2 regions of the Vulcanithermus mediatlanticus genome follow, and region 1 is predicted to be linked to the other one. Evidence: riboswitches for the same ligand, from Rfam matches in the RefSeq annotation. Region 1 holds a riboswitch; the other holds the start of a gene.

What was found. Region 1 has a riboswitch for thiamine pyrophosphate ahead of thiE (thiamine phosphate synthase). Riboswitches for the same ligand answer to the same signal wherever they lie in the genome.
Region 2: linked by a shared signal. The riboswitch ahead of ACZ5BT_RS02340 (thiamine ABC transporter substrate-binding protein) and the one ahead of thiE (thiamine phosphate synthase) in region 1 are both predicted to bind thiamine pyrophosphate.

What each region holds. Positions count from the first base shown of each region.
Region 1 covers NZ_AP042385.1:1,236,926-1,240,085, reverse strand. The annotation lists gene ACZ5BT_RS07315 (ABC transporter ATP-binding protein) at 1-44, shown strand, start outside; gene ACZ5BT_RS07310 (hypothetical protein) at 41-796, shown strand; gene ACZ5BT_RS07305 (nucleotidyltransferase family protein) at 1,087-1,383, shown strand; gene ACZ5BT_RS07300 (HepT-like ribonuclease domain-containing protein) at 1,376-1,726, shown strand; TPP riboswitch at 2,040-2,148, shown strand; gene thiE (thiamine phosphate synthase) at 2,210-2,854, shown strand; gene thiS (sulfur carrier protein ThiS) at 2,827-3,160, shown strand, end outside.
Region 2 covers NZ_AP042385.1:280,742-283,901, reverse strand. The annotation lists gene ACZ5BT_RS02345 (ABC transporter permease) at 1-12, opposite strand, end outside; gene ACZ5BT_RS02340 (thiamine ABC transporter substrate-binding protein) at 9-1,049, opposite strand; TPP riboswitch at 1,086-1,190, opposite strand; gene ACZ5BT_RS02335 (cation diffusion facilitator family transporter) at 1,196-2,086, opposite strand; gene ACZ5BT_RS02330 (peptidase M4) at 2,210-2,902, shown strand; tRNA gene ACZ5BT_RS02325 (tRNA-Ala) at 3,021-3,096, opposite strand.

The DNA.
Region 1 (3,160 bases):
AGGACCTCTTTCTCCATCTCGTCGGAGGGAAGTGGGCCTCATGATGACCCTGATCAGAGCCGAGCTGCTTTTGAGCCTGGCGCAAATGCGCAGGTACTTTCTCAATACCATCTTGAGCCTTGGGGTCATGGTTCTTTTCTTCTACGGCCTTTTCTACGGCATCTCGCTCTTCGTCTCGGCCCCCCTGGAGGGCCAAAACCTTTCGAGCCTGGTGCTCGGGTTCGTCGTGTGGACGTTCGTTTTGGGTATCCTGCAGGGGATCGCCGAGGACATCCAGCGGGAGGCGGTGCGGGGCACGCTCGAGCAGCTCGCCATGAGCAAGTACGGGCTGACGACGATTCTGCTCGTTCGCAGCGTCTTGACGGTGTTCGTCTCGCTCTTGCCAGCCGGAATCATCGTTGCATTCCTCACGCTGATTACGGGCGCCGAGCTGGAATTCCGCACCGGGGGCCTTTTGGCCGTGGCGGCGCTCGGGATGGGGGCGATGGGCCTTTCGCTTCTCATGGGCGCGCTGGCCCTTTACTTCAAGGACGTTTCCATGCTCTTCACCATCGTTCAGTTCGGGTTTTTGCCCTACGTGCTGGCCGTGAGGCACTGGGAGGGATGGATGGCGCTCGTCCCGTTGGCCCCAAGCCTCTATCAGGTCAATACCGCTTTCGTGCTCGGGGGGCAGGTGAACGCCAAGCTCGGCGCGCTCGCGTTCTTGAATAGCGGCGTCTTGCTCGTCCTTGGAGGGGCCGCCTTTGCCTACAGCTTGAGGCTCGTGCGCAAAAGGGGCAATCTGGCGATGTACTGATCGGCCAAAGCCACGGCCGGGGCGCCAAGGCGGAAATCTCCCGGTGAATCCGGATGCCACAGACCGCACGACATCGCGCCGCGGCCAGCCTTGCCCCTCGAGTTCCCGGCCAGGACGCAAGAGGCGTCGGCCCCCAGGAAGTCTTAGATGTATTGACCGGTTACACTGGTGGTGGACGCCCCGCCGGGAGACGTGCCCATCGTGTTGAGCGCCCTGTTCCCGGCGGAACAGGGCGTGAAGGGATTCGAGGTGGTGCGGGGGATGATCGAGGGGCTCAAGGAGGATGGATCGTGAAAACCCTCGAGGAAATCCACACCCTCCTCACCAATCACCAGGAAGAGCTCCGGCGTCGCTTTGGGGTTCGCGTGGTGGGCATTTTTGGTTCGTATGCCCGCGGCGAGGCCGGCCCGGTGAGCGACGTGGATCTTCTCCTCGAACTCGAGCGGCCCATCGGCTGGGAGATCGTGGACGTAAAGGAGCACCTCGAAGCTCTGCTCGGCCTTCGGGTGGACATCATCACCCTTGGCGCACTGCGCAAGAAGCCCCTCTTGCGAAAGGCCATCGAGGAGGACCTCATCCGTGTCTAAACGCGACGTCCGCCTGTTCCTCTCAGACATACTCGAGGCCATCGAGAAGATCGAGCGCTACACCGAGGGCCTCACGCTTGAAGCGCTCTGGGAAAACGACCTCGTTGCCGACGCGGTGGTGCGGAACCTCGAGATCATCGGCGAAGCCGCCCGGCATGTGCCCGACGAGCTCCGCGCGCGTTTTTCAGGGGTTGATTGGCGCCGGGTCGTGGGCTTTCGCAACGTGGTGATTCATGAATACTTTGCCGTGGACTTCGAAATCGTTTGGACGATTATCACCAGACACCTGCCCGAACTTAAGCGGACCGTGGCCCAGATGTTGAGGGATCTCGAGCCGGGATAAACCGGAATTGCCCCGCGGCAGAACAGGGTGCACGGCGGGACCACCGAGAATCTGCCGACGGGTTTCCGAGCTGAGGGTGTTGCCAAAGCCCCCTTCTCTGTTCGGACAGCTCAGGTGAACACGGGGAGCAAATGACAAGGCTCCACCCGGGCACCACCCACGCGGATCCCCGAGATCCAGGCGGAGTTTGGATACCAGCGAAGGCCGATGGGGCCCTGGCCAGGACGCAAGAGGCGTCGGCCCCCAAACGTCTCAGACGTGTTGACCGGTTACAAACGGTTGACCGTGCTTTTCGCCCAGTGCTAGGCTAACCCTGGCAGGCTAGGGGTGCTCCAATCGAGGGGCTGAGACCTGGGTCGTCCCAGGAACCCTTAGAACCTGATCCGGGTAATACCGGCGGAGGGAAGCCTTGGGCGAAACCACAATCGTTCCCCATCAAAACGCGCATTCATCCCCGCCTTCCGCCGGCGCGGGAGGTGAAAAGTGTTACTGGGAAGGCTCTATCTGGTGGCCACCCCGAGACCGCACTGGGGAGAGGCCGAGTTCCTTGAGCGCATCGAAGCCGCGCTCGAGGGCGGCGTGGACATGCTGCAGCTCAGGGCCAAGGCCCTCGAGGCCCAGCCCTACCTGGCGCTGGCGGCCAAGGTGAGGGCCCTGGCCCGCAGATTCGGGGTCCCCTTCGTGCTCAACGACCGGCCCGACCTCGCGGCGCTCGCCGGAGCCGACGGGGTCCACCTCGGCCAGGGCGACCTGACCCCAGGCCAGGCCAGGGGCTTTTTCCAGGGCCTCGTCGGGCGCAGCACCCACCGCCCCGACCAGGCAAAGAGGGCGCTGGAAGAAGGCGCTGGCTACCTCTCGATCGGCCCGGTGTGGGCCACCCCCACCAAGCCGGGTCGGGCGGCCACCGGCCTCGAATACGTTCGCTGGGCGGCGGCATCGCTTCCGGACGCGGTGCCTTGGTATGCCATCGGCGGGATCGACCTCACCCGCTTGGAAGAGGTCCTTCAGGCCGGGGCCCGGCGGGTGGCGGTGGTGCGGGCCATCCAAGATGCCAAAGACCCCAAGGCGGCGGCAAAAGCATTTAAGGAAAGGATCCAGGCATGGTGCGAGTCAACGGAAAGGAAGTAAAGCTCGCGGGGAAAACCCCGAGGGAAATCCTCGATGAGCACGATCTCAAGCCGGGGCAGGTCGCGGTCTTCGTCAACGGCGAGCTGGCAAAGGAGGAAGCGCTTGATCGGCCACTTGAGGACGGCGACGAGGTCGAGATCGTGGCCATGGTGCAGGGCGGCGAAGCGGCGAGCGACGCGCTGGTGATCGCGGGGAAGACCTTCCAGAGCCGGTTGATGGTGGGGACAGGGAAGTTCAAGGACCTCGAGGTCATGAAGGAGGCCCTTCTGGCCAGCGGTGCGGAGATCGTCACCGTGGCCATTCGCC
Region 2 (3,160 bases), 960 kb from region 1:
GCGCTTGGTCATGGTTGGGTTCGCGCCTCTTCCGGGCTGAGGCCCTGGAGCACCACCTTGGTCCACTCGCGAATCCAGCGGCTGCGCTTTTCGCGGATGGTGTCGGGGTCCAGTTTCGCGGGATACGCTGGGATTTGGGCGTACTTAAACACCGGAGGCAGCGCGGCGTCCCGACGGGCCGGGTAGACCCACATGTTGAGCGGAATGTCCTCCTGGACCTTTTTCGAAAGCAGCCAGTCGACGAATTTCTGGGCGGCCTTCAGGTTTTTGGTGCCTTTGAGGATGCCGACGAATTCGACCTGGAAGAAGGCGGTCTTGGGGATGTCGAGGTTGCCGGTGGGGGGCGTTTGGTACTTGCCCTCCGAGAAGTAGACCTCGGCCGCGGGGCTGGTGGTGTAGCTCACCACCAGGGAACGGTCGCCCCCGTAACGGGTGAAGTCGGAGAAATAGGCCTCGCTCCATCCCTTGGCCACCTTCACGCCGCCATCGCGGAGCTTGGCCCAGAAATCCAGGTAGCCCGGATCGCCGAAGTTGGCCACGGTGGTGAGCAGGAAGGCGAGGCCGGGAGAGCTGGTGGCGGGGTTTTCGACCACCAGGCGCTTGGCCCACTCGGGCTTGGTCAGCTCCTCGAGGGTCTTGGGGAGGGCGCTGCCCTGGAGGGCTTCTTTGTCGTAGTTGATGGTGACGTAGCCGTAGTCCACCGGGATAACCCGGAGTTTGGGGTCGAGGATGAGTTCGGAACGAAGCATTCTCACCTGCGGCGAGGCGTAGGCGATGAAGAGGTCTTCCTCGAGGGCCCGGGAAAGGAAGGTGTTGTCAACCCCGTAGAGCACGTCGGCGATGGGCGCGTCCTTGGTGAGGATGGCTTTGTTTAAGGTTTCTCCGGCATCGCCCCCCTTGATGAAGCGGAGCTTGATGCCGCTTTCCTTTTCGAAGGCCTGGATGAGCGATTTGGAGAGCGCGAAGCTGTTGTGGGTGAGGACCCGGAGCTCCTGCGCGTAGGCGAGTCCGAGGACCAAGAGCAAAATGGTGGACAGTTTCTTCCACATAAAAACCCCTCCTTGCGTCACCAGGAGGGGAAGGTGGGCTTTGGGCCGTCACCTTCCCTACGCCGGCATTACCCGGATCAGGTTCCAAGGGTAGGCGTCCGCCTTCTCAGCTCCCCGCAGGGAGCACCCCCGGTGACGCCTCCATTCTACCCTTTGGCCGAGGACGGTTCGTGAGGGGCGTCGCCAAGCGGGGTTGGCTCGATCTGGACCGTGACGTGCTCGATGCCGTGGGATCGGGCCACCTCGCGCGCGCTCTCGATGAGCTCGGGATACTGGCGGCACGGCAGCTGGCTGACGAGGTGCACGGTCAGGATGGGGTAGCGGTCGCTGAGGGCCCACACGTGCAGATCGTGGACCGCCTCGACGCCGGGGATCGACAGGAGTTCGGACCGCAGTTTCGCCGTGTCGACGCCCTTCGGCGCCCGCTCGAGGAGAATCTCCAGCGCCTCGCGGAGCAAGGTAATCGTGCGCGGCAGGATCCAAGCCCCGATCCCAAAGGCCACCAGCGCGTCGGCGTACACCCAGCCGGTGAGGGCGATGATCGTGGCCGCGGCGAGTACGCCGATCGATCCGAGTGCGTCGGCGAAGACCTCGAGGTAGGCCCCCCGGAAGTTGAGGTTGTTCGTGGCCTCCGATTGAAGGATCCAAAGCCCCACCAGGTTCACGAGCAGACCCAGCGTGCCCACGACGAACAGGGCTTCGGGGGCAATCGCTTCCGGTTGAAAGAGCCGCCGCACGCCATCGATGGCGATGTAGGCCAAAAGCCCGAGCAGCAGCAGGGCGTTGGCGAAGCCGCCCAGGATTTCGTAGCGGGCGTGGCCGTAGGTCGCGCTCTCGTCCGCCGGGCGCTGGGCCAGTTTCGACGCCACCCAGGCCGTGAACAGCCCCACGACGTCACGGAGCATGTGGCCGGCGTCGGCCAGGAGGGCGAGACTGCCGGTGTAGAGGCCGATGGTGAACTCGACGGTCATGAAGCCGCCGGTCAGGACCAGAACCCAAAGCAGCTTTCGACGGGCGAGCGAGCCATGATCGTGCATCGCTTTTCAGGTTAATCGATGCCATCCACCAACACCCCAGGGGGTATAAGCTCGACTCGGGAGTCGATCCTTTATTGAAGCTTTACCAAGACCCCCCAATCTGGATGCTGGAGGTGATGGTGAATGCGTAAGTCCAACGCGATACTGCTCGGTTTGCTCGGCGTAGCGGCTCTTGGGTTCGTGCTCGCACAGGGGATGTTCGGGGCTCCGCCCGATCGGGGCTATGGCTACGGTTATGGGTACGGTGGATACGGGTATGGGATGATGGGCGGTTACGATGGCTGGTACGGCGGCATGATGGGCCCGGGGATGATGGGTGCCGGCATGATGGGTGGCGGCATGATGGGGGGCGTTTACCTCCCCGACGCGCGACCCATTGACCAGGCCGAGGCTGTGCGCCGCATCCAGGACTTCGTGGCTCGGGTGACGCCGGGGGCGAAGGTCAAGGACGTCATGGCCTTCAGCCAGAACTATTACGCCCAGATCGTCGACGACAAGGGTCGGGGGCTCGGCGAGGTGATCGTGGACCGTTACACCGGCGTGGTCTACCCCGAGCCCGGGCCCAACATGATGTGGAATGGCGCTTCGCGTTACTTCCGCACCAACCCGCGCTATGACCTCGAGGCGGCGAAGGATCTCGCCAAGCGCTTCCTCGCCGGCTACCTGCCGGGCGCGGAGATCCTCGAGGCCCAGGCCTTCGACGGTTACTACACCTTCGACTTCGGTCGGGGCAAGATCGAAGGCATGCTCTCGGTGAACGCCTACAGCGGCGAGGTCTGGGTACACACCTGGCACGGCGTCTTCCTCGGCGAGTGAGTCCTTCCCCTCCCAAAGGCGAGCCCCCTGGCATGGCCAGGGGGCGTGTTTGGGCAACAAGGGGTCCGGTCGCTTGCCAATCGAAATGCCCGGTGGTCTCTGCGACCACCGGGCTTCCTGGTGGAGCCGAGGGGACTTGAACCCCTGACCTCCTGAGTGCGATTCAGGCGCTCTCCCAGCTGAGCTACGGCCCCACGCGCCCGCGATTATGCTAGCGCCAATTCGTCCGTTTGTCCAGCGTTCCAGGAGTGGGCCGCC